Regions from separate parts of the Cryptosporangium sp. NPDC048952 genome, predicted to be linked through region 1. Evidence: riboswitches for the same ligand, from Rfam matches in the RefSeq annotation. Region 1 holds a riboswitch; the other holds the start of a gene.
The links. A riboswitch is a leader RNA that binds a small molecule or an ion and turns the genes downstream of it on or off. The one in region 1 is predicted to bind thiamine pyrophosphate.
Positions count from the first base shown of each region.

Region 2: it holds a riboswitch for thiamine pyrophosphate, as region 1 does, so the genes downstream of both, thiC (phosphomethylpyrimidine synthase ThiC) here and ACGFY5_RS00235 (thiamine ABC transporter substrate binding subunit) in region 1, are expected to answer to the same signal.

Region 1 covers NZ_JBICTY010000001.1:49,327-64,773, forward strand. The annotation lists gene ACGFY5_RS00225 (GTPase) at 1-1,410, opposite strand, end outside; gene ACGFY5_RS00230 (ABC transporter) at 1,407-3,119, opposite strand; TPP riboswitch at 3,185-3,299, shown strand; gene ACGFY5_RS00235 (thiamine ABC transporter substrate binding subunit) at 3,346-4,404, shown strand; gene ACGFY5_RS00240 (ABC transporter permease) at 4,380-6,008, shown strand; gene ACGFY5_RS00245 (ABC transporter ATP-binding protein) at 6,005-7,006, shown strand; gene ACGFY5_RS00250 (hypothetical protein) at 7,063-7,425, shown strand; gene ACGFY5_RS00255 (enoyl-CoA hydratase-related protein) at 7,483-9,228, opposite strand; gene ACGFY5_RS00260 (UBP-type zinc finger domain-containing protein) at 9,318-9,575, opposite strand; gene ACGFY5_RS00265 (Na+/H+ antiporter) at 9,622-11,349, shown strand; gene ACGFY5_RS00270 (EcsC family protein) at 11,457-12,458, opposite strand; tRNA gene ACGFY5_RS00275 (tRNA-Ser) at 12,592-12,682, shown strand; gene ACGFY5_RS00280 (MFS transporter) at 12,673-13,923, opposite strand; gene ACGFY5_RS00285 (CGNR zinc finger domain-containing protein) at 13,963-14,568, shown strand; gene ACGFY5_RS00290 (LysE family translocator) at 14,576-15,208, opposite strand; tRNA gene ACGFY5_RS00295 (tRNA-Arg) at 15,314-15,386, shown strand; gene ACGFY5_RS00300 (TetR/AcrR family transcriptional regulator) at 15,352-15,447, opposite strand, start outside.
Region 2 covers NZ_JBICTY010000001.1:1,097,332-1,112,778, reverse strand. The annotation lists gene egtC (ergothioneine biosynthesis protein EgtC) at 1-489, opposite strand, end outside; gene egtB (ergothioneine biosynthesis protein EgtB) at 482-1,783, opposite strand; gene egtA (ergothioneine biosynthesis glutamate--cysteine ligase EgtA) at 1,780-3,120, opposite strand; gene ACGFY5_RS05225 (substrate-binding and VWA domain-containing protein) at 3,496-5,151, shown strand; gene ACGFY5_RS05220 (ABC transporter permease) at 5,274-6,065, opposite strand; gene ACGFY5_RS05215 (ABC transporter ATP-binding protein) at 6,062-6,958, opposite strand; gene ACGFY5_RS05210 (sensor histidine kinase) at 7,109-8,329, shown strand; gene ACGFY5_RS05205 (response regulator) at 8,308-8,973, shown strand; gene thiE (thiamine phosphate synthase) at 8,941-9,570, opposite strand; gene ACGFY5_RS05195 (thiazole synthase) at 9,567-10,280, opposite strand; gene thiS (sulfur carrier protein ThiS) at 10,339-10,542, opposite strand; gene thiO (glycine oxidase ThiO) at 10,572-11,684, opposite strand; gene thiD (bifunctional hydroxymethylpyrimidine kinase/phosphomethylpyrimidine kinase) at 11,681-12,505, opposite strand; gene thiC (phosphomethylpyrimidine synthase ThiC) at 12,502-14,106, opposite strand; TPP riboswitch at 14,098-14,222, opposite strand; gene ACGFY5_RS05170 (MFS transporter) at 14,521-15,447, opposite strand, start outside.

The sequences.
Region 1 (15,447 bases):
GATCCGCCACTCCCATACGTCGACGTCCGGGAGCGGCGGTTCGGGCAGCCGGAACCAGTCGAGCACGAACAGGCCGAGGAGCCAGACCGCACCGAGCACGGCCATCAGCGCGAGCACGTTCTGCAGTATCCGGACCGCGCTCCACCAGCGCGGACGTCGAGCGAGGCCGAGGTCGGCGCCGGCCACCGCGCGGTCGAGCAGGTCGGGAAGCTGTTCGCGATGGCCGGTGGCCGCCCGGGTGAGGACGGTCGGCCAGGGCTGGGGGAGCCCGGCCGTGGTCCGGTCGACGAGGTTGCGCAGTGCGGTGTCGACGCGGGCCCGCTGCACCGCGGAGGGGCCCGGGAGCGCGGTGCGGACCAGTTCGTCCTCGGCCTGGCTGGGGGACAGGCGCGCGCCGGGAAGTCCGAGGCGGGTCGCCGCGCTCGGCCGGATCCGGGCCAGCCAGCGTGTCATCGGCCAGCCGGTCGCGGCCCGGGTGCGACTGCGATGCGTGCGCGCGATAGCCAGCGCCACCGCGTCGGCCCCGGAGGCCTCGGTCAGTGCGCCGACCACGCTCGCCCGATCGGACCGCTCGACCTCGGGTGTCTTCGCGGGGCCGCAGTTGGGCCCCAGCTCGTCCGCGAGTGCCCGCAGGTCCGCGTTCAGGCGACGCACCGACGCCTCGTGCGCGGCCACCGCCTCGTTCAGGCGGCCCCGCAGCGCCGGGAGTCCCTCGGACGTCCGTGCGGAGACCGGCAGCACCGGAACGCCCCCGAGTCCCTCGCGCTCGAGCAGGCCACGCAGATCGGTGACGACGTCCGCGCGGCGCGGGGTGGGCACCCGGTCGATCTGGTTGAACGCGACGACGGTGACGTCGGCGTGCGTCTTCAGCGGCCGCAGGTAGTTGTCGTGCAGCGCGGAGTCGGCGTACTTCTGCGGGTCGACGACCCAGATCAGCAGGTCGACGAGCTCGACGAGCCGGTCCACCTCGAGCCGGTGGTCCACCTTCACCGAGTCGACGTCCGGCAGATCGAGCAGAACCAAACCGGACAGCTCGTCCGCACCTTCCTCACCCAGGTGGTGCCGACGCTTCACACCCAGCCAGTCCAGCAGCGACTCCGCGCCGTCCGGGTTCCACACCGCGGCCTGGGCCGTCGAGGTGACCGGCCGGCGCATGCCGGTGGTGGCCAGTTCGGTGCCGACGAGCGCGTTGAACAGCGAGGACTTGCCGCTTCCCGTGGTGCCCGCGAGCGCGACGACGGTGTGCTCCGCGCCGAGGCGCAACCGTTCGGCGGCCTTCCCGGAGAGCGTCCGCGCGGTCGCCAAGGCCGTCGGGTCCAGTCGGTCGGTGCCGAGCTCCACGACCTTGTCGAGCGCCTGCAGGCGTCGGCTCAGGCCCGACTCGTCGCTGGTCCGTGCGAGGAGAGTCATCGCACCAGCCCCGGCTGCCGCAGGTAGGAACGCAGTGCCGACTCGAACTCGGTCAGCGCGGCGCGCAGCGCGGTCACCTGCTCGGCCGTCGGCGCTTTGGCGTCCACCAACGTCTCGAACCGGTGGAGTTCGTCCTCCATCAGCGACTCGACAGTGGTGAACAGGTCGTCGCGGGCGCGGTCCGCGAGCGTCCGTACGGCGGCGTCGCCGAAGATCGCTTCCAGCACCTTCTGACTGACCGCGGACGTCCCACCCGCGACCACGACTTCGAGCCCGGACAGGCCGGCGGTCTGCGCGAACACCGCGAGCATCAGCACCAGACCAGCGCCGTTGACGCCGAACGAGGTGAGCCGTGCCACGCTGCGCCGGTGCCCGCCTTCCTCGCGGACGAGCTCCAGCACCCGTCCCTGCCAGGCCCGGATGTCCTCCTCGAGGCGCGGTCCGAACGCCGCCGACGAGCGGTGCAGGTCGTCGCGCACCAGGGCCCGCCCGGCCGGTCGGGAGCGCCACAGCTCGGTGGTCTGCTCCGCGGCCTGGTCGGCCGCGGCCCGCACCAGTGCGTGCAGGTTGCCCTCGACGGCGTGCCCCACCGCCTCCGCAGCCGGTGCCCGTCCGGTGAAGAACGACGTGATCCGGTCACGCAGTTGACCGATCCGCGCTTCGAGGTTCCGCGTGAACTGGCCGGTTCCGACGAATTCCTGCCAGCGGGCCAGTACCTCACCGCGCAGCACCGTGCCGCTGCGGACACCGTCGTCCACCGTAGTGACCGCTGTGCGGTACCGCTCGAGCGCTTCGCCGCGCAGCGAGGCGGCAGCGCTCAGCTGGTCGTCGAGGTGGCCGGCCAGGCCGGTGACACGGTCGTGCAGGCTGGTGAGCGCCCCGGTGAGCGTGGTGCGGATCACCGCGTCACGCGCGTCGGCGTCCGCGGCCAAGCTGTCGAGCCAGGTGCGCAGCGGTGCGATCTGCGCGTCCGGGATCCGCTCGTCGGTGAGGTCGACCTCCGGGATCGCGAACAGCGCGGCCTCGCCCAGGTGCTCCTCGACGAGCATCGAGCGAAGGTGGTCACTGATCTCGCCGACGCCCTCCGGTGGGATGCGGTTGAGCACGACCGCGAGTGCGGTGGTGCGCTGGGCCGCGGTGTGGAGCAGGTCCCAGGGCACGGCGTCGGCGTACCGGGCCGCCGTCGTGACGAAGATCCACAGGTCCGCGGCGGCCAGCAGCTGCCCCGCGAGGTCGCGGTTCTCCGCGACCACCGAGTCGATGTCCGGCGGGTCGAGCAAGGCGAGCCCACGAGGCACGACGTCGTGAGCTACCAGCCGGAGACTGTGGGTTTCGTCGGAGGAAGGTCCTGTCGTTCGGGAGAGGCCGGGCAGGATGCGGTCGGTCTCGAACCAGCCGACGTCGTCCGGGTGGCACACCAGCACGGGGGAACGGGTCGTCGGGCGGAGCCAGCCCGCCTTCGTCACCTCCGCTCCGACGAGCGTGTTGACCAGCGTCGACTTCCCGGCACCGGTGGACCCTCCGATCGCCACCAGCATCGGAGCATCAAGTTGTCGCAACCTCGGCAGCAGGTAGTCGTCGACCTGGCCGACGAGCTCCGACTGCGAGCGGCGCGCGCTCTCTGCGTCGGAAGTCGCCAGATCGAGGCGCACCGTAGCCACCGAAGCGCGCAGCGCGTCGAGCGCTTCGGCGAGCCGCGGACCGTCCATGCCCGAGGTAGTGACCGCTCTGCGGTCGACTCAACCACTCAGGGCTACCCTGGTAATCGCGGACGCCACGTCCGTCGGGGAGCTCGGGCAGCCGGGCTGAGAGGGTGACCAGCGCGTCGCCGACCCGTCGAACCTGCTCTGGGTAATGCCAGCGGAGGGAGAACCGGCGGATCGCCGGATTACGCCCGAAGGCTCATTCCCGGTGCTCGACTCCGGAGGTAACCGGATGCGCGCCCCACGTTTACTGGCCGCTGCTTTGTTGCTCGCCGCGGCTGCGGCCTGCTCCTCGTCGGATTCAGGCAGTGAAAGTGCCGATTCCACGACGGTCACGCTTGTCACGCACGAGTCGTTCGCGGTCAGCGACGCGGTTCTGGCCTCGTTCCAGAAGCAGAGCGGCCTGACGGTGAAGATACTGCGCAGCGGTGACGCCGGCGCGGTCGTCAACAAAGCCGTGCTCAGCAAGGGCAATCCGCAGGGCGACGTGCTGTTCGGCGTCGACAACACGTTCCTGTCGCGGGCCGTTGGCGCGGGAGTGTTCGCGCCGTACGAGCCGACCGGCGTCGGCAACGTGCCCACCGCACTGCAGCAGGGCACGGACGGCAAAGCCACCGCCGTCGACTACGGCGACGTCTGCGTCAACTACGACAAGGCCTGGTTCACGAAGAAGGGCATCACGCCGCCGGCGTCGTACGCCGACCTGATCAAGCCCCAGTACAAGAACCTGCTGGTCGTGGAGAACCCGGCGACGTCCTCGCCCGGCCTCGCGTTCGTCCTCGGCAGCATCGCGGTCGAGGGTGACGGCGGCTGGAAGCCCTACTGGGAGAAGCTGAAGGCCAACGGCGCTCTGGTCGTCGACGGCTGGGAGGAGGCCTACCAGCAGCGCTTCACGGTCGGCTCGCAGGGCAAGGGCGACCGGCCGCTGGTCGTCTCGTACGCGTCCAGCCCGCCGGCCGAGGTCGTCTACGCGGAGAAGAAGCCGAAGGACGCACCGTCCGGTGTGGTCACCGACACGTGCTTCCGGCAGGTCGAGTACGCGGGCCTGCTCGACGGCGCCGCGAACCCGACCGGTGGCAAGAAGCTGCTCGACTTCCTGCTCTCGCCCGCGTTCCAGAACGATGTGCCGCTGCAGATGTTCGTGTGGCCGTCGGTCACCGGCACTGCGCTGCCCGCCGAGTTCACCAAGTACGCGGCGCTCCCGACGAAGCCGCTGACGCTCCCCGCCGACCAGATCACGAAGAACCGTGAGGCGTGGATCGACGAGTGGACGCAGACGGTGCTCCGCTGAAGCTTTACCGGTGGGCGCTGGCCGGGCTGCCGCTGGCGTTCCTGGCGATCTTCTTCGTCTACCCGGTCGGGACGCTGATCGGTCTCGGCCTGGGCCTGGGAGATCCGATCCCCGGAGTGCCCGCCGGGACCGGCCTCGGGGACGTCCGCGGGGTGCTGTGGTTCACGGTCTGGCAGGCGGTGGTGTCCACGGTCCTGACCGTGGCCGTCGCCCTGCCGGGCGCGGCGATGCTGGCGCGGTTCGTGCTGCCTGGCCGCGCGTTGATCCGCGCGCTGGTGACGGTTCCGTTCGTGCTGCCGACAGTGGTGGTGGGGGCTGCGTTCCTCGCGCTGATCGGTCCCGACGGCCTGCTCGGCGTCGAGCTGGACCGGACGGTGTGGGCGATCCTCGCCGCGCACGTGTTCTTCAACTACGCGGTCGTGGTGCGGATCGTCGGCAGCGTGTGGTCGCAGCTGGACCGCCGTTCGGTCGAGGCCGCGCGGGTGCTGGGTGCCTCGCGCGTTTCGGCGTTCTGCCGGGTGACGCTGCCGGCTCTCCGGCCGGCGATCGCGGCCGCCTCGTCGGTGGTGTTCCTGTTCACGTTCACGTCGTTCGGCATCGTGCAGATCCTCGGCGGTCCGTCGTACGCGACGCTGGAGGTGGAGATCTACCGGCGGACCGTGTACCTGCTGGACCTGTCCGGTGCCGCGGTGCTGTCGATGGTGCAGTTCGTCGCCGTGGCGGTGCTGCTGGCGGTGGACGCCGTGCTGACCGGGCGGCAGCGGGCAGCGCGGTTGGGTACGCCGTCGCCGCGCCGGCCCCGGGGCTTCGGCGAGTGGGCGTTCGTCGGCGCCAACCTCGTCGTCCTCGTGGGGTTGCTGTCGACTCCGCTGGCGGTTCTGGTCGAGCGGTCGTTCGCGACCTCCGACGGGTACGGGCTCGCGTACTGGCGGGCGTTGTTCTCCGCTGACGCGTCGAGCGTGCTGCCCTCACCGGCGTGGGAAACCGTCGGGACGTCGTTGCGGTACGCGGTGATAGCGACTCTTCTGGCCGTCCTGATCGGTGTCTGTGCCGCGGTCGTGTTGGTTCGCCCCGGTCGGCTGCGTGGTGCGTTCGGCCTGCTGTTGATGTTGCCACTGGGCACGTCGGCGGTGACCGTCGGCTTCGGCTTCCTGGTCGCGCTGGACGAGCCGCCGCTGGACCTGCGCGACTCGGCGCTCCTGGTGCCGTGTGCGCAGGCGCTGGTGGCCGTGCCGTTCGTTGTACGTGCGGTGTTGCCGGTGCTGCGGGCGATCGACAACCGGCTCCGCGAGGCCGCGTCGGTGCTCGGTGCGTCGCCGGCGCGGGTGTGGTGGCGGGTGGATCTGCCCCTGGTGTGGCGGTCGCTGGCGGCGGCGGCCGGATTCGCGTTCGCGATCTCGCTCGGGGAGTTCGGGGCGACGGTGTTCATCGCCCGCGCCGACAACCCGACGGTGCCGGTCGCGATCGCGCAGTTGCTGGGGCGGCCGGGTGAGGTCAACGCTGGTCAGGCGATGGCTCTGGCCACGGTTTTGATGGTGTTGTGCGCGGTCAGCCTGATCGTCCTTGATCGGCTTCGGCCGGCGGGTGCCGGAGGAGAGTTGTGAGTCTGTCGGTCGCCGGGGTGTGTGTCCGTTTCGGGGCATTCAATGCTCTGTTCGACGTCGATCTGGACGTTGCCGAGCACGAGGTCGTCGCGGTGCTCGGGCCCAGTGGAAGCGGTAAGTCGACGCTGCTGCGTGTCGTCGCGGGGCTGCAGGAGCCTTCTGCCGGGCGGGTGGTACTGGACGGCGTCGACGTGACCCGCGTGCCGCCGCACAGGCGTGGCGTCGGGTTGATGTTCCAGGACCACGCCCTGTTCCCGAACCGGGACGTGGCGGGGAACGTGCGGTTCGGGAACCCACGGGCGGACGTGGCCGGGCTGTTGGAGCTGGTGGGGTTGCCCGACGTGGGACCCCGTGCGGTGGCCACGCTCTCGGGCGGCGAGCAACAGCGGGTCGCGCTGGCCCGAGCGCTCGCCCCGTCCCCGAAACTGCTGATGCTCGACGAGCCGCTGGGCCAGCTCGACCGGGAACTGCGCGAGCGGCTCGTGGTGGATCTCCGTCGGCTGTTCGTCCGGCTCGGCACCACGGTCCTGGCGGTCACGCACGATCAGCGCGAGGCGTTCGCGCTGGCCGATCGCGTCGTCGTGATGGCCGGCGGACAGATCGCCCAGGCCGGCACACCCCGCGAGGTCTGGGAGCACCCCGCGTCCGAGTTCGTCGCGCGCTTCCTCGGCTTCACGAACGTGGCGCAGGCGACGGTGACCTCCGGGATCGCGACGACCCCCTGGGGTCCGGCACCCGTCCCGGCTCCCGACGGCACGCACGCGATCCTCGTCCGGCCCGCCGGGGTTCTGCTCTCCACTGCTCCGGGCGACGTCACGGGCGTGGTCGACGTCGCCACGTTCGCAGGTGAGCGGGTGGAGGTGCTGGTGAACATCGACGGCGCGCCACCGCTCGAGGCGCACTGTTCGCCCGCGAACGCGCCAACTGTCGGCGAGATGGTGGCAGTCCGTCTCGACCCCGCGCAGATCGTCGTTCTTCCGCGCAATTCGTCCGAGTGACGGGTGCGCGTCAGTTCCGGCGACATAATTCGGCATCGTTTGTAGTGTCCGGGGTCATGGGACCATTTGCTGAACAGCACGTGAACGACACCGAGGACGATTTGCCATCTGATCACGAAAGCGGCCCGAGCACCGCTGACCTGCTGGAATCCGGTGAGCCGGCGGAGGCCACGATCGTGGCGAGCGGTTCGCTCGGTATGCGGAGCCCGTACGGTGCCAGCCTTTACGAGTTCGTTCTCAACGTCATCCGTCCCGACGCCGAGGCGTACGAGGTGCGGATCGGCAACCCGGTTCCGCCGGCCGCGGTGCCGCTGACGTTCCCCGGCGCGCAGGTCGCGATCCGGGTCCTTCCGGCCGACCCCAGCGCCGTCGCGATCGACTGGGAAGCCACCCTCGCCGCCGTTCAGCGGCCCGCATGAGCGAGCTCTCCTAGGTTCCATCCGCGTGAGCCGGGCGCCTCGGCCGCCCGGCTACGGTCAGTCGCGGACGAAGCCGGGGGCGCGATGCAGCGCCAGGCGCGCGGGGGTTCGCGCCGGGGGTTGTTTTCGGACGAAGGCCCGGCGCGCGGCGTCGAAACCCTGCCGGTCGTCGAACATGTCCTGGGCCATTTCGCCCAGCTCGCGCGCCTCGTAGGCGTCCAGCGGCCGAACGCCGAGGTCCCGCTCGAGCACGTCGATCTTGCGGCGCAGCGTGTGCTCACGCAGGCTCCGGTCGCGGTAGCGTCCCGCCACCTCGTGCAGCCAGCAGCCGAACTCGGCGAGGTCCCGCGGCCCGATCTCGTCGACCAGCCCGAGTGTTTTGGCCTGAGCCACACCGACCGGCAGCTTCTCGGAGAGCAGCCGCTTCGCCGCGTCCGGGCCCACCCGCCGGGGCAGCGTGTACGTGTGCAGCTCGGAGCCGGTGAGGCCCATCTCGTAGAACGGGTTCAACACGACCCCGTCGCGCGCGACGACCAGGTCCGCACCGAGTGGCAGCATCACCCCGCCCGCGCCGGCGCTCCCGCTGAACGCGGCGATCGTCACCTGACCGCGGCAGTTCACCAGCTCCCGGCAGACGTCGTTGATCGCGGTGATGTTCGCCCAGGCCTCGGCGGCCGGATTCGACGCCGCCTCGATGCGGTTCAGGTGGATGCCGTTGCAGAACGGGCCACTGCCGCCACGCAGCACGATCGCCGTGGTGTCCTGCCGGGCCGCGTGACGCAACGCGTGCAGTGCCTGATTGCACGCCTCGGTGGAGAGCGCGCCGTTGTAGCAGTCCAGCACCACGTAACCGATGTCGTCGCGACGAACGTAGTGGACCCGCCCCGGCCCGGCGTCGTTGGTGGGTTTCGACGTGGTCGGGACGTGTCCGTCGAGAACGACTGCGGCGGGCAACTTCACCGCGCGTTCAGCGTCGCCCATTGCTTTCAGATGGCCGAGCCAGACGCTGCCGGTGCCGGCAGAAACGAGGACGGCACCGTCGCGGGACGCGACGACCGTACCGGGAGGGTCCGACGACGGCGGACCGCTGTACGCGTCGAAGGCCCAGACGGGCACTCCGGCGATCTCGGTGCGGACGCCGGGCGCGCCGTCGGCGGCGCGGATCCTCCGAATGATGGTCTCGGCGGGCTGGCTCCAGGAGAACGCGCGGTCGGCCTGGCGCATCGTCGGGCGGACGACGGTCTTGGCGAGCTCTTCCGGGGGAGTGGGGCGGTGGTCGGGGGTGGCGAGCTTGGTGAGGAGTTCGTCGATGCAGCCCATCGCGGCGTCGGCCACGGGGCCGTTGTAGAGCGCCGACTTGGTGGGCGGATCCTTCGGCACGGGGAACGTGCGGGTGGCCCAGACCGGGCCCGCGTCCATCTCCTCGACGGCCTGGAGAGCGGTGACGCCCCACTCGGTCTTACCCTCGGTGATCGCCCAGTCGAGGCTGGACGGACCCCGATCACCCACCGGGCCCGGGTGGATGATCACCGTCGTCCATTTCTGCCAGACTTCGGTGGGCACGCGTTCCTTGAGGAACGGGCAGAGGATCAGGTGCGGATCGGCGCGTCGGGCCGCATCGGCGATCGACTCCGCGTCACGGGCGAATTCGACGGCGACGCTGTGCCCGCGGTCCCGGAGCTCGCACCAGACCCGCTGCGTCAACCCGTTGAACGAGGAGACGAGCAGGAGGATCCGTAACGATGTCTCAGGCGGCTCTGAGCTGTTCTTTCTTCTACGCAAAGTAAGCAGAAGACTACGCATGCGGGAGAGTGTGCCCTGTTGTCCCGTCCGCTGGGGGGCGCTGCTCTGACCTGCGGCAACGCCCCCTTTTCGTCAGCTAACGGCGTTGATCAGGGTGCCAGGACCTCGTCGACGAAGCACCATTTCCAACTCTCGCCCGGCTCGGCGGACTGAACCACGGGGTGCTTCTCGTCGTGGAAGTGGCCGCTCGCGTGCTTGCCGGGAGACGAGTCACAACAGCCGACATGCCCACATTCCTGGCAAGTGCGCAGGTGGACCCAGCGCCCTCCCGTCTTCAGGCACTCCTCGCAACCGTTCGCCCTGGGAGCGGTCTCTTTCGATTCGGCGATATGTGTGCAGATTGCCAACGTGCCTCCTTGATCGTTTCTCCATTGTCCCCGGTGGGAGTGCACGATGGTGGGCGTGCATTTCGAGACCACAGACCTCATGGCAGTTTTCGGCCTGATCATCGGAGCTGCCACGGTCGCGGGGGCGGCGCGGAAGCTCCGGATCTCGCCTCCGATTCTGCTCGTACTCGTGGGCCTGGCGGTGTCGTACCTACCGGGTGTTCCCGACTACACGCTGAACCCCGAGATCATCCTCGCGCTGTTCCTGCCGCCGTTGCTGTACTCGGCCGCGTGGCGGAGTTCGTCGCGGGGATTCCGGTTGAACAAGCGGCCGATCCTGCTGATGTCGGTCGGTTACACGCTGTTCAGCACCGTCGTGGTCGCACTCGTCGCGTACTGGCTCATCCCGTCGATGCCGCTCGCGGCGGCCTTCGCGCTGGGGGCGATCGTCGCGCCGCCGGACGCGGTCGCGGCGACCGCGGTGGGGCGCGAACTCGGCATGCAGCGGCGGTACCTGCAGGTGCTGCAGGGCGAGAGCCTGGTGAACGACGCCACCGCGCTGACCGCTTACCGGGCTGCCGTGGCCGCAGCGGCGGGCGGAATCACGCTGCTCGAGGGCGGTGGGATCTTCGTGGCCGCGGCCGGCGGCGGTGTCGTGCTCGGCGGGCTGTTCGGGTTCCTGCTCCGAGAGCTGCGGCGACGGGTTTCGTCCGCGGTGCTGGAGAACACCCTGAATCTGGTCGTGCCGTTCGCCGTGTACCTCGCGGCGGAGAGCGTCCACGCGTCGGGCGTGCTGGCCGTCGTCATCACGGGTCTGTACCTCGGCAACACCGCGACGGACACGTCGCCGCAGGCCCGGCTGCAGGCGGAGTCGAGCTGGGAGGTCATCGACTTCGTTCTGGAGTCGATCGTGTTCGCGCTGATCGGTCTGCAGCTGCCGGCGGTGATCGCCGAGCTCGAGGGGCAGAACGTGGCGTCGGTGGTGTGGTGGTCGGTGGCCGTGCTGGTGGTGACGATCGCCGGGCGCTTCGTCTGGGTGTTCTCGACGTCGTACCTGATCCGGGCGTTGTCGCCTGCCGTGCGGGCACGGACGCCCTCGCCGTACTGGCCGACACCGACGGTTTCGTCGTGGGCGGGGATGCGGGGAGTGGTGTCGCTGGCGGCGGCGTTCGCGCTGGCTCACGACTTTCCGGCACGGGGGCTGATCCTGTGGCTGACGTTCGTGGTCGTGTTCGGCACGCTGGTCATCCAGGGCCTGACGCTGCCCGGTTTGATCCGGCGGCTCGGGGTCGGTGGCACCGACGACATGAGCGACCGGCTCGCGGAGGCGAACGCCCAGCACCAGGCCGCGCGGGCGGCGACGGATCGGTTGGACACGTTGGTGTCGTCGGCGCCGCATCCGCCGTCCGACCAGGTCGTGGGACTGCTCCGCCACTACTCGGAGTACCGGGCGAACAGCGCGTGGGAACGACTCGGCGGTGGGCTCTCGCACGGCGGGAAGGAGACGCCAGGGGCGGCGTTCCGGCGCCTGCGTCAGGAGATGCTGCAGGCGCAGCGGGAGACATTCATGCGCCTGCGGAACGTCGGCGAACTCGACGACGAAGTGATGCGGGACATGGTGCGGGAGCTCGATCTCGAGGAGACGATGCTGGATCGGCACGGGGAGGATCCGGAGCCGAACCGGCCGAAGCCGTCGTCGCCCGCGGGGACGTCGCCCGGGAGTGGGGCAGGGGCTGACCCGACGGCTTCGCCGGCTGCGGCGGCTGATGGGACCGGGTCGGACCAGAAATCCTGAGCGGGTTCTCGGGCCTACGACGGGTTCTCGGGCCTACGACGGGTTCTCGGGCCTACCTGGGCCGGACGTAGGGCCGGGAAGTCGTCGTAGGCCCGAGAACTTGTCGGTCACTCCGGGGCGGGTGGTAGTGCGAGTGGGGGGCGGCGGGTCGAGTAGTAGTTGACGGCGTCCTGGGCGAGCTTCTTCGTCGCGGACGAGTTCGCGATCGCGCCCAGTGGGACACCGGCGAACGGCACGAACTTCATCGCCATCTTCTTCACCGCGGCGAGCCCGGCCATCCGGGCGAGCTGCCACGCCAGCTCGGTGTAGGCCCGGCCGGCGCCGGAGCCGAAGTTCCGCACGCGGCCCGGAAGGTGCTGGGCCAGCGCGGAAGGCTCCTGCTGCCGCCGGGCGACGTCGATCGCGGTGCGGGCGGTGTCGAGTTTGGTCTGCAGCCCGCGGATGACCAGAAGTTCGGCCGCGCGGTCGGGGTGGGTCGGGTCGTACCCGAGCGCTGCGGCGATGTGCAGCACCATTCGCGCCTGGTTCCAGGCGAGCACACCCACGTCGACGACCGCGCCGACGGCACCCGCAGCCCCCGCCGCCGCACCGGAGTAGCGACTGAGCCGCACGAACCGGGTGCGGATCACCGGCACCCAGACGTGGTCCTGCACGTACGGATGCGCGGCCCGGGTGCGGGCCATCCAGAGTGCGGCCTCGGGGCCGAACTTCTCGACGGCCGCGAGCACGAGGTGTTCGGGAGCGTGCGAGGGGTCGTTCTTCATGCGCGCCAGCAGGTTGGGCGGCAGCGCGCTCGGCGTCTCGTCGGCTCCGGCCGCAGCCTCCGCCGCCTCGACCCCGACCTCCGCCGGCACGCCACCCCCCGCGGGCGCGGGCGGCGTGGGGCTCGCCATCAGGACGGTTTCGGCCTCGGCACCTGCTCCCCAGGACGGGGCACTGGGAGCAGCCTCCTGGTCCGCCGGTGGCGCAGCAGGGCGCACCTGCGTCGGTACGTCCGCCTGCGACGCGGCCGGGGCCTGTGGAGGCGCCGGTGGGGTGCGGTCGTTTGCGGGCAGCGCACGGGTGGTGTCGGGGGAAGCGGGCTCAGGGCGGCGCGGGGTGTCGTCCATAGCACTTACGAGCGTACGTACCCAGGTCGAGCCACCGCCCACGCTTCACGCCGCGCGCACCCCACGTACTGCTTTGCCCCGCGTGATCCCGTCCCTGTATTCTCTGACCTCGGTGGCCTGCCACGGCCGCCGGGGAGGCTTCGCCTAGTCCGGTCTATGGCGCCGCACTGCTAATGCGGTTTGGGGGTTATTCCCCATCGAGGGTTCAAATCCCTCAGCCTCCGCTCCCACCAGCTCGTGTGCTCACCTGGGCATGCGAGCTGTTTTGCGTCTCGGGGGCGCCCACCCGAATCTCGGCGGCGTCCACCCGAACGGTGGCGCGGCGGGCCGAGGAGAGGGTCGGCTCCGCGAGGAGCAACGCCAGTGCTCCCAGCGTCAGGAGCGTGCCGGCCAGAGCGGTGCTCCGCACGCCGACCACCGGCAACAGCACCCCACCCAGCAACGCCCCGACGGTGATCCCCACGTTGAACGCAGTCGACGTACCGGCCGACGCCAGCACGGATGATCCCGGCGCCACCTGCAATACCCGGACCGCGAGCGCCGAGGCCCAGCCCGCGAGCGCCAGCCCGCCCAACGCCACCGCGACGACGGCCACGCTCGTGGCGTCGCCCGAGAAGTAGTGCAACGCGAGGGCGACCGCCTGCAGAGCCACCATCACCACCATCGTGGCCCAGACGCCGCGGTCGACGACCAGGCCCACGATCGCGACGCCGATCACGCCGGCGATGCCGCGGACGAACAGCAGCGGACCGATGGCGTCCGGGGAGAAGCCGTTGATGTCGGTCAGGTATTCGGTGATGTACGTGAACGCGACGAACGAACCGGTGACGACCAGGGCGGTGGCGCCCATGACCGCGCAGAACCGGCCGGTGTCGGGCGCGGTGCCCCGCTCCGCCGAGGACGCCCCGGCGGGCACGACCGGCAGCAGCACCGCCACGGAGGCGAGCAGCACCGAACCGGCGACGCTCATCGCGAGGAACGCGGCCTGCCACCCTGCCTGCTGCCCCAGCCACGTGCCGATCGGCACCCCGAGCACCGCGGCGAGCGAGCTTCCGCCGGACAGCGCCGACACCACCCGTCCGCGCAGTCGCTCGGAGAACAGCGCGGCCGCCGCCGGCGTCACGATCGACCAGAACAACGCCTGGCTCAGCGCGGTGAACAGCCGGGCCACCAACAGCACCCAGTACGTGCCGGCCAGCGCGGACACCAGCGTCGTCCCGACGAGCACGGCCAGCAGCGCGACGAGAAGCCACTTCTGGGGCCATCGCCGGGTCAGCGCCGCGAGCGGCACGGACGACGCGACCACCACGAACCCGTACGCGGTCACCAGCATTCCCACCGCAGACGGCGACACGTCGAGGTCACGCGAGATCAGTGGAAGCAGCCCGATGGGCATGGATTCCACCGTGACGTACACGAACGTCGAGAAGGACAGTGCGATCAGTGCGCCGAATGCCTTCGTCATGTTTCCGGTGTAACACGTTTCAGTGGTAGCGTAAACACTATGATCCGGATCGTTGGTGGGCATGTTGCGCTCGACCTGGTCAACACTGTCGAGCCGCGGGTGCCCGGCGCCACCGAGTTTCGCGAGCACCTGCGGACGCCGGAGGACCTGCTCGCCTGGGGTCTGCGCGTCGGTCTGCTCGACGGTGGGGAGGTGGAGACGGTCCGCGCGGCCTGGGTCGCCTCGCCGGCCACCAGCTCACAGGCACTACATGCTTCACACGACATACGCGAAGCGACGTACGACGTCTTACTGGCTGTGCTCGGGGTTCATGCCGACGCGTCGCCGCAGCTCGACGAGCTCGGAGTGCGGTGGGCCGCGGCGACGGCGCGGTCGGGGCTGACCCTCGAGCCCGGGAGGGTGCGGCTCCAGGTGGGAACGAACCCGGCCACCCTCGTCCAGGACCGGCTCGTCACCGCGGCGGTCGACCTGCTGCGCACGGCCGACCCGAAACGGCTGCGGACGTGTCCGCTGGAAGACGGGGGGTGCGGCTGGCTGTTCCTCGACCGCAGCAAGAACGGATCGCGCCGCTGGTGCGCGATGGAGGATTGCGGTGTCCAGGCGAAGTCCCGGCGCCTGACCGCACGTCGTCGTGCTACCGCCTAAAGCTGTTTTACTCCTTGGCTCCGGTGAGGGCGAGCGTCGCGCCGAGGCCGATCATCATGACGCCGCCGGCCGCGCCGAGCCGCGAGATGCGGTCCTTCGAGCGGGCGAACCACTGCCGGGCAGTCGCCGCGGCCACCGCCCACAGGGTGTCGTTGACGCAGCCGATCACGACCACCATCAGGCCGAGGACCGCGATCTGCAGCGGCACGCTCCCGGCCGAGTGATCGGTGAACTGGGGGAGCACCGCGGCGAAGAGCACTATCGACTTCGGGTTCGTCACCCCGACCAGAAACCCCTGCCGGATCAGCCGACCGGTCGGCTGCGGGGTGAGCGGTTCGGTGGTGGTGACGTCGTTGCGGTGGCGGATCGCCTGGACGCCGAGGTAGATCAGGTAGCCCGCGCCGGCGAGCTTGAGCAGCTGGAAGAGCACCACCGACTCGGCGACGACAGCGCCGACGCCGAGCGACACCGCGGCGATCTGCGGCAGCATCCCCAACGTGTTTCCGAGCACACTCATCAGGCCACCGCGGCGCCCCAGTGACAGCGAGCGCCCGATGACGAAAAGGACGCTGGGACCGGGGATGAGGATGATGATCAGCGCGGTGACGGCGAAGGCGGCCAGGTGCGACATCGGGACCATCCGGCCACGGTAGGCCAGAAGAGCGGTTCCCCTCTAGGGCGTCGACGGCGGGGGGCTGTCGGCAGCACTCCGGAGCCTGCGCTATGCTTTCGACCCGTACGGCCCGCGCTCGTAGCTCAACGGATAGAGCACTTGACTACGGATCAAGAGGTTGGGGGTTCGAGTCCCTCCGAGCGCGCGTCAGGTTGAGACAGGTCAGCGGGGTTACCTCCACCGGTAACCCCGCTGTTCTCGTTACT
Region 2 (15,447 bases), 1.0 Mb from region 1:
CAGCGGCACACCGGACGCCAGCCGCGACCGGGCGTACGCCCAGAGCAGCGCCGAGTCGGTCGGCGCCTCCAGCCCCACCAGATCCTCCGGCGGCAGCGCTGCCGCCAACCGGTGCAACGAGGAGGGCCAGCCGGGTACCGCGCCGTTGTGGCTGAACAACCACTTGTCCGACGCGAAGGGCGCGGCCGCGGCCTCGGCGAAGCCCATGCCCTCGGTGCCGGAGCGCACCGCGGCGAGCACGGCGCCGGACCGGATGACCCGGGCCAGGTCGAGCAGGTTCGGGTCACCCCAGATCGGCCGGTCGCGGCGATAGCGGGCCGGTACCGGGTCGCCGGGCGCGTACCAGCCGACGCCGAAACCGTCGGCGTTGACGGTTCCGTGGGACTGCCTGCGCGGCGCCCAGGACTGGCGGTACAGGCCGTGTTCCGGGGTGATCAGGAGGTCGGAGAGGGAACGGGCGGGGCCGAGGTAGGCGAGGTGCCTACACATCGCGTGCGCACCGGAAGCCGGCGAAGATCTGGCGACGGATCGGGTAGTCCCAGTTGCGGAACGTGGCCCGGACCGCAGTGGGGTCGGCCGCCCAGGAGCCGCCACGCAGGATCTTGTAGTCGGGGCCGAAGAACACCTCGGAGTACTCGGGATACGGGAACATCGCGAAGCCCGGGTACGGAGTGAAGTCGCTGGACGTCCACTCCCAGACGTCACCGATCAGCCCGCGGACGCCCAGCGGGGACGTTCCCTGCGGGAAGGCGCCGACCGGGGCCGGCCCGAGGTAGGTGCCGCCCAGGTTCGCGTGCTCGGGCTGCGGGTCGTCGTCGCCCCAGGGGTAGCGCAGGCTGCGGCCCGTCTCCGGGTCGTAGCGGGCGGCCATCTCCCACTCGGCCTCGGTGGGGAGGCGCTTGCCGGCCCAGCGGGCGTAGGCGTCGGCCTCGTACCAGCAGACGTGCTGGACGGGCTGGTCGGGTGGGATGGGTTCGACGTGGCCGAAGCGGGTGCGGTGGCCGTTGTCCCAGAATTGCGGAGCTTTCAGCCCTGCGGTGGTGCGATGGGCCCAGCCCTCGGGGGTCCACCAACGCTCGTCGTCGTAGCCGCCGGCGTCGATGAAAGCGGCGTACTGCGCGTTGGTCACCGGGTCCGTGTCGATCCAGAACGGCTCCACGCCTACGGCGTGGGCGGGCCGTTCGTTGTCCAGGGCCCAGGGGTCGAGGTCGGTGCCCATCAGGAACATGCCGCCTGGGACGTAGATCTCTGGGATCTCCGGTGCGCTCCCGCGCGGGGGCTTCGGGGCGTCGAGCAGCGGAGCGCCGACACGCAGCTGGTGCGTGGCGAGCATCGTCTCGACGTGCTGCTGCTCGTGCTGGACGATCATGCCGAACGCGAAGCCCGCCTCGACCAGTCGGCGGCCCTCCAGCGTCGTGCTCTCCAGGACGTCCAGCACCTTGTCACGCACTTCCTGGACGTAACGCCGCGCGTTCTCCGGGCTGAGCATCGGTAGCGACGGCCGGTCGGCACGCTTGGTGCGGAACGCGTCGTAGATCTCGTCGATGTCGGGCCGCACCGGGTCGCGGCCGCCCACGTCACGCACCAGCCAGAGCTCCTCCTGGCTGCCGATGTGGGCGTAGTCCCAGACCAGCGGTGACATCAGCGGCGAGTGCTGGCGCACCAACTCGTCGTGCTCGATGTCGGTGAGCTGCCGGCTGCGGCTGCGGGCTCGTTCGAGCTCGGCCGCGATGCGGGCCCGCAGCTGCTCCGGGGAGTGACGAAGTTCCTCGATGGCCGTCATGAGCGCTCCAAGTCGAAGCTGTGAGCGAAGTCGTCGAGTTGGTCGTCGGCCGGCGTCCGGCCGCGGAACGGGTAGCGCTCGGCGAACCGGAGCATCGTGCGGGCGGTCGCGGTCGGCACACCGGCCGCTTCGGCGTTCCGCAGCGCCACCGTCATCAGGTCCGACGCCGCCCGGGCCAGGGTCTCGTCGGTGAGGCCGTCCCGGGCGGCACGCGCCCAGGCACCCGGCCAGGTGGGCTCGCCGGTTCGTTCGACCGCGGCGAGCGCGGCGTCCCGGGTCTCCGCCGAGGACAGCAGCGTCCACAGCACGGACGGCGGCACCCGCCAGTCGTCGCCGGCCTGGGCGTCGAGATAACGGACCTCGAGGAAGCCCTTCGCGCGGACCGGTGGGAACAGCGTGCTGAGGTGGTACTCGAGGTCGGCGTACGTGGCCGGCCGGTCGAGGGCCCCGTCGAGCCAGTCGGCGAACGTGACGTCGGGCGGAGCGTCCCAGCAGTCGGTCTCGTTGGGCAGGCACAGCAGCCGGGCCCCGAGCGCGGACACTGCATAGGCCTCGCGGGGGTCCCCGGCGATCGCGGCGGCGGCGGTGCGCCCCGGGTCGAGCGTCAGCCACACCCGCTGGCGGGTGGAATACCAACCGGAGGGCACGCCCGCGTGGATCGGCGAGTTGGCGAACATCGCGACCAGCGTCGGGCCGACGGCGTGCAGCGTCCGCCAGCGCTCGGCCATCGCGTGCTCGCCGTCTTCGGTTCCCGCGTCGACGGAGAGCTGCACCGACGCGGTCGAGCCCATCATCAGGCGGCCGGAGGCGCCCTCACGGTCGAAGTACCGCTCCATGGCGGCGTAGCGCGCCTTCTGGACGATCCGGGTGGCGGGACGGTGGGCGTCCATGCCCGAGTGGCCGACCGCCAGGCCGTAGCGGGCCAGTGCGCCGCGGAGCGCGTCGGCGTCGGTGCCGGCGGCGGCCAGGCAGTCGGCGAACGTGCCCCATGCCTGGGTGGAGAGCTCGACCTGTCCGCCGGGCTCGACGGTCACCGTCGAACCGGCGGGTAGTGGCCGACCGAGGGCCGTCGGATCGGCGGTCGGGGTGGTGAGAACGGGAGGGCTCCAGCTTCCGAGTGCGGAAGCGAGCCGCTCGACCGGGAGAATCGCGGTGGGATCATTGATGTCGTGGACCAGGCGTTCGAGCTCGATACCGGCGAGTTTCGGTGGTCCGATCTTGAAACAGATCTTCGCGATGAACGCCTCGGCGTCCGCGCGGGTCCGGATCGGCTCGCTGAGCGGTTCGTCGATCGTCGGATCCGGCGTTCGGCTCGGCGTGACCGTCGTTTCGGACACGTTGTCACCTCCATGTCGCACTCTTCGGGGCACGTGGGGCCCGACTCGCCATGGTTGCTCGGAAAAGCCGAAGCCGCATCTGCTGGGATACGAAAGGGAGGTGTACAAAACCGCCGCCTTCGCCCCGAGGGCTGCGTATGCTCCCGGCGTACGTGACGTAAGTGATGAACGTTGTTGGCACTGAGAGTTGTCAACTGAAGACGCGGAGCACTGATGGCTCGCGGTCGACACCGCAGTGAGCAAGTAAGTCGCCGATCGGCGGCCGAGCGGATCACCACCACAGGCGGGCGGCGAGGGAAAGCAATCGCGCCCTGGGTGATCGTCGCGATCGTTCTGGCAACGGTGGTCAGCGGAACTACTTTCGGTTACTTATGGGTGACTGCCCGTTGTGGTGGCGCGCCCGTCGAGTTGGCGATCGCCGCTTCCCCCGACCAGGCCCCGGTCGTCGAAAAGCTGGCCGAGAAGTGGCAGGAGGACGCGCCGGAGATCGACGGCCGCTGCGCGCGGATCAGCGTCCGGGCGGCACAGTCGGCCGAGGTGGCGCAGTCGCTGACGCCGAACTGGAAAGCCGACTCCGACGTTCCACGGGTCGACGTCTGGATGCCGGACTCGTCGGTCTGGATCCTGAGTGCGGCCAGCCGGCAGGACGTCAAGCCGATGCTGGCGAACTCCCCGACGGTCGTCGCGAAGTCACCGGTGGTGATGGCGCTGCCGAAGCCGATGGCCGAGGCGCTGGGCTGGCCCGACAAGGTGGTGTCGTGGGCCGACCTCGCCAAGACCCGGGTCGCCGGCACCACCTGGGCGCGGTTCAAGCACCCCGACTGGCAGCAGATCAAAATCGGCATCGGTGACCCACGCGCGTCGTTCCCGGCGCTCGGCACCCTGCTGTCGGTGGCCGACGCCGACGGCGACAACTCGGTCACCGAACCGGAACTGGGCAACGCGCTCGTGCTCTCGCGTGCGTCGACCGTCGAGGCGGCCACCAGCGACACGTTCCTCGCGCGGATGCGTCAGGTGACCAACCCGCAGGCCGGGCTGAAGGACGCCGGTCCGTTCCCGGCCACCGAGGCGCAGGTCGCCGCGTACGACAACGCGAAGCCCAAGGTGCCGCTGGTCGCGATCAACCCCGAAGAGGGCACTGTCTTCGCCGACTACCAGTACCAGGTGCTCAAGGCCGACTGGGTCGACTCGGTGCGCCAGCAGGTCGCGGCGGAGTTCCTCAAGTACCTGCAGAGCGAGGACTCCAAGAAGGCGTACGGCCAGGCCGGGTTCCGTGACCCGCAGCTCTCCACGCAGTACGCGCTCGGGCTCGACACCGACCTCGGCATGGGGAGCGCACCCTCCGCCGCGCGTGAGCTGCCCGACATCAAGTCGATCTCGCAGACGGTGGGCTACTGGACCGCGCTGCAGCGCAAGGCGAACCTGCTCGCCGTCATCGACAGCTCGGGGTCGATGGCGGACGGCGCTCCGGACGGCAACGGCACCCGCATGCAGGTCGTCCAGCAGGCATGTCTGCGGGCGACAGCGCTGTTCAACCCGCAGTCGAACGTCGGTACCTGGCGGTTCTCCACCGAGCTCGACGGTGACAAGGACTACCAGGAGATGGTGCCGATCGGGCCGGTCGGTGGCCGGTTGCCGGACGGTTCGTCACGGAAGGAAGCGCTCGAGGCGTCGATCTACAACCAGCTCGTGCCGGAGGGCGCGACCGGTCTGTACGACACCCTGCTCGCGGCGTACAAGTTCATGCAGGGTCACTGGCAGGCCGACAACCGGCTCAACCTGCTGGTCATGATGACCGACGGCAAGAACGAGGACGACGGTCTGACGCAGGCGCAGCTGATCCAGCAGCTGCGGGCCACCGCCAACCCCGACAAGCCGATCCAGGTGCTGATCATCGGGTACGGCCCCGACGCCGACCTGAACGAGCTCACCACGATCACCAAGGCGGTGGGCGGCCAGGCGTACCCGGCCCGTACCGGCGCCGACATCGAAAAAGTCTTCCTAGCCACCCTGATCGGCCGCCAGAGCTAGTTGGTCTTGACCTGGAGCCCGCTCAGGGCGGGGCTGGCAGTCGAGCGCGAGGACGCCGCGACCTTTGGGTGGTCTCAAGTCCTCGCGCTCGCCTGTCAGCGCCGCCCTGAGCGGGCCGCCCACTACTTGATTTCGGTGCGGAGGACTCGGATCAGGCCGGCGCAGAGCGGGAGGAGTACCCACACCGCGGCGGAGACCCCGAGGCGGGCCCAGTCCTCACCGACCATCGACGAGGTGAGCAGCGGCTCGGTCGTCGTGCTCAGGTCCAGCCAGCCGGCCGCGTCCTTCAGGAACGCGACGGTTCCGCCGATCACCGTCCAGACCGTCGGAATGATGAAGTACAGAACGATGGCCAGGCCCGACGCCAGGAGCAGCGCACCGAACGCGATCCCCAGCAGCATGTTGAGCAGCTGGAACAGGAACGCGTAGAGGATCGTGTCCACGCCCAGCTCCCATCCCCCGCCGCGGTTGAGCACCTCGGCCGCGAGGTTGCCGGCCAGCGCGACCACGATGGTCACCGCCACCGACATCACGGTGATCGCGACCGCGGCCAGGAGCTTCGCGGTGATCACCCGGCTGCGTCGCGGCACCAGCGCGAACGTCGTCAGCACGGTCTTCTGACCCCACTCGCTGGTGACCGAGAGGATCCCCAGCACCGGCAGCAGCAGGCCGACGCCCGTCGTGGCGAACGCGAGGAAGCTCTCCACGTTCCGGTCCTCGGACGAGCCGGCGAACACCCGCACGGTCACGAGCGCCAGCACGACCAGCGCGATGCTGGCGAGCAGCCACCGCCCGGCCCGGGTGTCGGACATCTTCCGTAGTTCGACGAGCGTCAACCGGCCCAGCGACGGCGCCGGTGCCGGAGCGTTCCGCTCGAACGTCGAGACCTGCTCGGCCGACACGGCGGTGGTCATGCCGCCACCTCCTCGTGGTGTGCAGCGGTGAGCTGCAGGAACATTTCTTCGAGGCCGTTTCCGTCGGCGGCCTTCAGTTCGGTGAGGATCAGGCCGGCCGCCGCGGCGACCCGGCCGACCGACTCGGCGTCGGCGTCGACCGAGAAGCTGCCGTCGGGGCTCGCAGTGGCCCGCAGCCCCGCGGACTGCAGCGCTCCACCCAGCGAGGCCGCGTTCGTGGCGCGCACCCGCACTCCGGCGACGTTGAGCAGGTCGGACTTGCTGCCCTGCGCGACGATCCGGCCCTTGCCGATCATCACGAGGTGGTCGGCGACGACTTCGACCTCACGCAGCAGGTGCGACGAGAGCAGCACTGTTCCGCCGCGGTCGGCGAACTCCCGGAGCAGGCCGCGCATCCAGTGGATGCCCTCGGGGTCAAGACCGTTGGCCGGCTCGTCGAGGATCAGCACGGCCGGGTCGCCGAGCAGCGCGTGCGCCAGCCCGAGTCGCTGCCGCATACCGAGCGAGTAGTTCCCGACCCGGCGCTTCGCGGCCTCCGGCGGCAGACCCACGCGGTCGAGCAGCCCCTGCACCCGCTTCCGGTCGACGCCGAGCACCCTCGCGGAGACCGCGAGCGTCTCGAAGCCGGTGCGGCCGGCGTGCTGGGCACTCGCGTCGAGCAGGACACCGACCTCGCGGCCGGGGTTCGGCAGGTCACGGTAGGGCAGGCCGTTGACTGTCGATCCGCCGTGCGTGGGTGCGGTGAACCCGCAGATCATGCGCATCGTGGTCGACTTGCCCGCCCCGTTCGGGCCGAGGAAGCCGGTCACGCTACCCGGCTCGCAGCGGAAGGAGACGTCGTCCACTGCCTTGTGCGCGCCGTAGGTCTTCGTCAGTCGGTCAGCAACGATCATGGGAGAAGCGTCGCCGTAACGGGTGTTCGAACGCTTCGGGCGGAAGGCTACGGGCGGTCGCGGAAGTTGGGACCCGGATCGACTTAGGGTCGTGTCGCCCTTCGACTTTGGTTGGTATCCGGCCGGGCCGCGGGGCCGTAACCTCGGCGTATGGCTCTGCGTCTGAAGAGCGCCGTCACACAAGGGCCCGAGGCCGACCTCGCGCTCGACGAGGAGCCGACGGACCGCTCGCGGCGGAACCTCGTGGTCGACGTGGCCTGCGTGCTGGTCTCGTTCGCGTTCCCGATCGGGTTCTGGATCGCGATCGCGCTCGGACACGACGTGGCGCAGAAGCCGATCCAGCGGGTCGACCTGGTGTTGGCGACGCTGGCGGCCCCGCTCGTCTGGTGGCGCCGACGCTGGCCGGTGACGATCTCGATCGTCGTCTCGTTGATCTCCACGGTCTCGACCATGGTGGCGGTGCCGCAGGGCATCACGCTGATCACGGTTGCGATCCACCGGCGGCCCCGGCTGGTGGTGGTCGCCGCGGTGGTCTTCGTGGTCACCGGCTCGATCTACGGCTGGGTCCAGCCCAGCCCCGCCCTGCCGTACTGGGCGACCACGCTCGTGGTCGTGCTGCTCGCCGGCGTCCTCGTCGCCTGGGGCAGTTTCATTCGCGCCCGGCGGGCACTCGTCGACTCGCTGCGGGAACGCGCCCGCCGGGCGGAGGACGAGCAGAGCCTCCGCATCGAGCAGGCCCGGCAGCTCGAGCGCACCCGCATCGCCCGCGAGATGCACGACGTGCTCGCGCACCGGATCTCGCTGCTCAGCCTGCACGCGGGTGCACTGGAGTTCCGGCCCGACGCGCCCCCGGACGAGATCGCCAAGGCGGCCGGGGTGATCCGTACCAGCGCGCACCAGGCGCTGCAGGAGTTGCGTGACGTCATCGGCGTGCTGCGCGCTCCGAACGGCTCCGAGGCCGACCGGGACCGCCCGCAGCCGACGCTGGGCGACCTGCCGGGGTTGGTCACCGAGGCACGGCGTGCCGGAGCCACGATCGATCTCGACGTCCTGGTCGACGATCCGTCCGCGGTACCGGCGGTTGTCGGTCGTACCGCGTATCGGGTGGTGCAGGAGGGGCTGACCAACGCGCGGAAGCACGCGCGGGGTGCTGCGGTGCGGGTCACAGTGAGCGGTGAACCCCCGGACGGCCTGACCGTCGAGGTGCGCAACTGGTTGCCGCTCCGGGCCGAAACCTCGCAGATCCCCGGCGCCGGCACCGGGATCGTCGGGCTCGGTGAGCGCGTGGGGCTGGCCGGTGGGCGATTGGAACACGGTCCGTCGACCGCTGGCGACTTCCGGCTGAAAGCATGGTTGCCGTGGGCGACCTGACGCGAGTGCTGATCGTGGACGACGACGCGTTGGTGCGGGCGGGGCTGACGATGATCCTGTCCGGTACCGACGATCTCCGGGTGGTCGGGGAGGCTTCGGACGGGTCCGAGGTTCCGGCAGCGGTGGCGTCGTTCGCGCCGGACGTCGTGTTGATGGACATCCGGATGCCGTCGGTGGACGGGCTGGTGGCGACGGAGGCACTGCGGCGGCGCGCGAATCCGCCCGAGGTGATCGTGCTGACGACGTTCGACGCGGACGAGTACGTGCTGCGGGCACTGCGTGCCGGGGCCGGGGGGTTCCTGCTCAAGGACACGCCGCCGGCGGAGATCGTCCGGGCGATCCGGACGGTCGCGGCCGGTGATCCGATGTTGTCGCCTGCCGTTACGCGCCAGCTGATCGCACACGTCTCCGAGGCGGGGGTCGACGCGCGGAAGGCGCGGGCGGTGGGGTTGTTGCAGCAGCTCAGCCCGCGTGAGCTCGAGGTGGCGGAGGCGGTCGGGCGGGGTTCGTCGAACGCCGAGATCGCCACGGAGTTGTTCATGAGCGTGGCGACGGTGAAGGCGCACGTGTCGCGCATCCTGACGCGGTTGGAGCTCAACAATCGCGTGCAGCTAGCGCTGCTGGCCCACGATGCGGGCTCGTAGGTTTCTCGCGGCTTCTTCGGGGTCGGCTGCCTCGGTGATCGCGCGGACCACCACGATGCGGGTGGCGCCCGCTTGCGTGACCTCGTCGAGGCGGGATTCGTCGATGCCGCCGATCGCAAACCAGGGGCGTTCGGTGTGCACGTGTCTGATCAGGTCGAGGCCCGCTGCCGGGCGGCCGAGTTTGGTGGGCGTCGGCCAGCACGGTCCCGCGCAGAAATAGTCGACTCCGGGCTGGGCCGCGGCGGCGTCGGCTTGGGCGGGATCGTGGGTCGAGCGTCCGATCAGGACGTCGTCGCCGAGGATGCGCCGGGCGTGCTCGACCGGGAGGTCGTCCTGGCCGAGGTGCAGCACGTCCGCCCCGGCCGCCAGCGCGACGTCGGCCCGGTCGTTGACCGCGAGCAGCGCGCCGTGCTTCCGGCACGCGGCCTGGAGGATCTCGAGGCGTTCGAGCTCGTGGCGCGCCTCGATGCCCTTCTCGCGGAGCTGGATGACGTCGACCCCGCCGGCGAGGGCGGCGTCCGCGAACTCGGCGAGGTCGGGGCGGTCGGGTGTGCACAGATACAGCCGCGCGTCAGCCAGCCGTCGTCGGCGATTCACTCGTAGACCGGAGGGGACGAGGCCTGGGCGTACCAGCGGCGGGGGACGCGGCCGGAACGGTAGGCCAACCGGCCGCTCTCGACCGCGAGCCGCATGGCCGTGGCCATCGCCACCGGGTCACGGGCACCGGTGACCGCTGTCGCCAGCAACACCCCGTCGCACCCGAGCTCCATCGCCTGCACGGCGTCGCTCGCGGTGCCGATCCCGGCGTCGAGAATCACCGGCACCGTCGACTCCTCGACGATCAACGCGATGTTGTGCGGGTTCCGGATCCCGAGCCCCGACCCGATCGGCGACCCCAACGGCATCACCGCCGCACACCCCACCTCGATCAGGCGCCGAGCCAGCACCGGGTCGTCGTTGGTGTACGGCAGCACCGTGAACCCCGCCGCGACCATCTGCTCGGCCGCGGTGAGCAGCTCCACCGGGTCCGGCAGCAACGTCCGGTCGTCGGCGACGACCTCGAGCTTGATCCAGTCGGTCTCCAGCGCCTCACGTGCCAGCTCCGCGGTGAGCAACGCCTCGGACGCCGTGCGGCACCCGGCGGTGTTCGGCAACGGCTCGATGCCGTACTCCTTGAGCAGGGGGAACACCCCCATCCCGGCCACCGCGTCCACCCGGCGCATCGCGACAGTGGTGAGTACCGTCCCCGATGCGCGTAACGCTTCCCCGAGCACCGCGAGGTTGATCGAACCGCCTCCGGTGCCCATCACGAGCCGGGACGCGAGCGGCCTCCCGGCGATGACCAGCGCATCCGTAGCTGCCGCTTTACCCACCCTGCACCGCCATGAGGACCTCCACTTCGTCACCGTCGGTCAGCTGCGCCCGGGCCCAGCCACCGCGGGGCACCACCTCGCCGTTGACCGCTACCGCAACGCCCCGGGGGCTTTGCGTCAGCTGCTGGACGAGTGCCTCGACGGTCGCCGGGTCGGACACTTCGACCTCGCGGCCGTTCACCCGTAACGTCGTCATCGTCCGTACCCTCAACCGTCCTGGTTGGATCATCGACTTTTCGCGACGCTGAAGCGGCTGGGCGCGAAGGTGTCCGCGAACGTCGTCGCGGTGTTGCCGGTCGCCAGCTGGGCGACGAGCGTCGCGGTGAGCGGGGCGAACAGGAACCCGTTGCGGCCGTGCCCGGTCGCGACGATCGTGTCGTCGGCGACGTGACCCACGAGCGGTGCCCCGTCGGGGCTCATCGGCCGGAGCCCCGATGACGTCTCGGCCAGCGCGTACTCGTCGATCGCCGGAAGGACGCGCCGGGCGTCGGTGAGGAGCCGGTGGACGCCGCCCGCTGTGACGGTCCGGTCGAAGCCGACCTCGTCCTGGGTGGCGCCGACGACGAGCTCACCGGTTTCGCGGGGCACCAGGTAGACGGCTCGGCCGTCGACCAGTGCCCGGACCGTCCGGGTCAGCACGGGGGTCGACCGCCGCGCAGTGAGCCGCACGATCTCCCCCCGCACCGGCCGAACCAGCCCGCCCAACTCCGGCACCAACCCCGCCGACCAAACCCCCGCCGCAACCACCACGAGGTCCGCCCCCACCCCCACCAGCTCACGCACAGCGCTGCCGGGAGTGGGCGCGGGCGCGGCGCCGGGGGTGAACTCGACGCCGGCAGCGTCGGTGGCGGCTCGGAGGGCGCGGAGGAGCGCGCGGTTGTCGACGCTGTGATCGCCCGGCACGCTCAGCCCGCCGCGGACCCCCGGCGCGAGGGCAGGTTCGGCGCGCCGGCAGGCCGAGCCGGTGAGGCGCTCGACGTCGACACCGAGCGTGGAGAGGCGGGATGCCAGTTCGTCGAGCGCGACGAGGTCGTCGGCGGAGTACCCGACGACCAGCGTGCCGGTCGTCCGGTAGCCCGGGTCCACGCCGGTGGCGGCGAGCGCCGCAGCGAACTCCGGCCACGCCTCGACCGCGGCGCGACCTGCTGCGAGCAGGCCCGGCTCGGTCGGGTGCGCCTCGGTGATCGGGGCGAGCATGCCCGCCCCGACCAGACTCGCGCCCCGCCCCGGATCAGGCTCGATCACCGTGACGCGCGCCCCCTCCCGCGCCAACGCCCACGCGCAGGAAAGCCCGATCACTCCCCCACCGACCACCGAAACCCACAGCCCACGACTCACGTCCCGACCCCCGCCGCCGCCGGGTCCGGAAGTAACGAGGCATCGGTGGCGGGTGGATGGCCCACGGGGCCGTGGCCGGCCCCGACGGAGTAGCTGGTCGCGACCGCACGCGTCACGTACCGCTTGGCCGCGGTGACAGCGTCCGCAAGGGTGTCGCCGCTCGCCAACCGGGCCGCGATCGCGGCCCCCAGCGTGTCACCGCTGCCGTGCGTGTTGCCGGTGTCGATGCGCGCGGCGTCGAGCCAGAGCTCGCTCGTACCGTCGGTCAGCAGGTCCTGACTCCGCGAACCGGTCCCGTGCCCACCCTTCACCAACGCATAGGCCGGACCGAGCTCGAGCAACGCCCGCGCGGCCGCGCGCTGGTCACGCGTCCCCACCAGCAACGCCGTCTCGTCCAAATTGGGCGTGACTACCGTCGCCAACGAGAACAGCGACCGCAGCGCGTCCAGCGCGTCGGGACGCAGCAGCGCGTCGCCGTGCATCGACGCGCACACCGGATCCAGCACCAGCGGAACCGACCCGCTCCGCCCGATCCCGTGTCGCCGGAACGCCTCCCCGATCGCCTCGATGATCGGCGCCGACGCGAGCATGCCGGTCTTCACCGCGCCCGGATGCATGTCCTCGACGACCACGCGGATCTGATCCGCGACGAGCTGCGGCGGTATCTCGTGGACGCCCGACACACCGACCGTGTTCTGCACGGTCACGGCCGTCACCGCGGTGGTGCCGTGCACCCCGAACGCTGCGAACGTGTGCAGGTCGGCCTGCAGCCCCGCCCCGCCCCCGGAATCCGACCCGGCGACGGTCAGAGCGACCTTCATCGGGCCGCCTCCTCGGGGTGTGGCTCGATCGGCAGATATATCCGGTTCCCCGCCGCCTTGAACTCCTCCGACTTCGCCGCCATCCCAGCGTCGGCATAGGTGGTTCGCAGGTCGTGCGAGATACGCATCGAGCAGAACTTCGGACCGCACATCGAGCAGAAGTGAGCGGTCTTCGCCGGGGCTGCCGGCAGCGTCTCGTCGTGGAACGACTGCGCGGTCTCCGGGTCGAGCGCCAGCGCGAACTGATCGGCCCACCGGAATTCGAACCGCGCGTCCGACAGCTGATCGTCGTGCGCTTTGGCCCCGGGATGCCCCTTCGCGACATCCGCCGCGTGCGCCGCGATCTTGTACGCGATCATTCCGGCCTTGACGTCGTCCCGGTCCGGAAGCCCCAGATGCTCCTTCGGCGTGACGTAACACAGCATCGCGGTGCCGTGCCACGCGATCATCGCCGCGCCGATCGCGGACGTGATGTGGTCGTACCCCGGCGCCACGTCGGTCGCGAGCGGACCGAGCGTGTAGAACGGCGCCTCGTCGCACCACTCCTGCTGCAACCGGACGTTCTCGGCGATCTTGTCCATCGGTACATGTCCGGGGCCTTCGATCATGGTCTGCACACCGTGATCTTTCGCGACCTTCGTCAGCTCGCCGAGCGTCCGCAGTTCGGCGAGTTGCGCCTCGTCGTTCGCGTCGTGCACCGAGCCGGGCCGCAACCCGTCACCCAGCGAGAACGTCACGTCGTACGCCCGCAGCACCTCGCACAGCTCGGCGAAGTGCGTGTACAGGAAGTTCTCCTGATGGTGCGCGAGGCACCACGCGGCCAGGATCGACCCGCCGCGCGACACGATCCCCGTCTTCCGCCCGACGGTCAGCGGGATGTACGCCATCCGCACGCCGGCGTGCACGGTCATGTAGTCGACGCCCTGCTCGCACTGCTCCACGACGACGTCCCGGTAGACGTCCCAGGTCAGCGCCGTGGGATCACCGTTCACGCGCTCCAGCGCCTGGTAGATCGGCACGGTTCCGATCGGCACCGGCGAGTTCCGGAGGATCCACTCGCGGGTCTCGTGGATGCGCGGCCCGGTGGACAGGTCCATGACCGTGTCGGCACCCCAGCGGGTCGCCCACACCATCTTCTCGACTTCCTCGGCCGGCGACGACGTCACCGCCGACGTCCCGATGTTCGCGTTGACCTTCACCAGGAACCGTTTGCCGATGATCATCGGCTCGCTCTCCGGGTGGTTCACGTTGGCGGGGATCACCGCGCGACCGGCGGCGACCTCCTCGCGCACCAGCTCCGCGGGCAGGTTCTCCCGGGCGGCGACGTACGCCATCTCGGTGGTGATCTCGCCCGCTCGCGCGGCCAGCAACTGCGTCGGATGGGTGCGGGTCCACCCCTCCCGCAGCTTTTCGATCCCCGTTTCGACGTCCGGCACGAAGCCGTTGGCGGTGTAGGGACCGGAGGTGTCGTACCGCTCGACGATCTGGCCGTTCGTCAGCGGAATTTCGCGGACCGGGATGCGGAGATCGCCCCGGTAGGACTTGTTGCTGCCCGGAAGAGGGCCTGTGACAGCGTGGCTCAACTGCGAAACATTGCTCATGAGAGAGCTCCCTACGCCGGCATTACCCGGTCAGGTTCGAGCGGTCGGCGGCACCGTCCTGCTCGGACAGCCGCCCTCTCAGCCCGCTTCCGGCGCGAGCTCCCGCGTACAGTGACGCGGCCACCATAACCCCGCACCGCGCCAACCGAAACCGTTGCATTCTGCCCACCCCAGCGCTATCACGCGCCCGCGCAAAGCGCGCGCGCAGCGCGCGCGGGACACGGCGCAGCGCGCCGGGCGCAGGGCAGCGCGCCGGGCGGCGCGGCGCGGGGCGCGGGGCAGCGCGCGGGCGCGGGGCAGCGCGCGGGGCGCGGCGGAGCGCGGCGCAAGGCGCGCGGGGCGCGGCGGAGCGCGGCGCAAGGCGCGCGAGGCACGGAGCCGTGCTCGGCGGGCGGGTGGCGTTGCGCGGGCGCGTTACGTGGTCGGCTGGTGGTCGCGGACATGGAGGGCGGGCACTACGGCTACTGCTGCTGCGGCGGCTGTTGCGGCCGCGGTGAAAGCGAGCGGGTAGCCGGCGTGGGTGACCACCGCGCCGAGGATCGGCGCGGTGAGTGCGGCCACGCCGTTCTGGCCCGTGTTGTGGATGCCGAGCGCCCGCCCGGCCCACCCCGGGCCGGCGTACTCGGCCACCGCCGTGAACGACAGCCCGTTCGTCGAGACCGACACGACCGCGGCCGCCACCAGCGCGGCCACCACGAGGCCGGGAACCCCGGTCGCGAGCAGCGCCAACACCCCTGCCGTGACCCCGGCGAGAATCCTCATCGGACCGGTACGTGAACCGGCCCGGTCCGACCACCACCCGGCGAACAGCCGCGCGGCCGCCCCGCCGAACGCGGCGACGGCGAGCACCCGGCCCGCGGTCGCCGCGTCCCAGTGCACCGTGTCGACCAGGAACACCAACCCGAACGTCGCGACCGCGAACTGCGGGAACACCAGCAGCGCCCCGGCGCCGTGCAGACGCCACAGCACCGGCGTCCGGTACGGGTTGCCGTTCGTGGCCGCCCCGTCCGACCCGGTTCGCGCCGGATCGCGCACCACGATCGCGATCAGCACGGCCGTCGCGAGGCAGCAGATCGCCAGGAGCAGCAGCGCTCCGGAGCGGCTGAGCACCGGCACGGTGACCGCCGCCACCGCGACGCCCAGCGGCTGCGCCATCTGCCGGATGCCCATCGCCAGGCCTCGTTCGGCGGGTCCGAACCAGCCGAGGATGAGTCGCCCGCTCGCGGCGTTCACTGATCCCGCCGCGGCGCCGGCCACCACCAGGCACGCGCCCAGCGCGACCGGACCGTGCACCGAGAGGGCGCCCAGCAGCACGAGCCCCGCTCCACCCAACCCCAACGC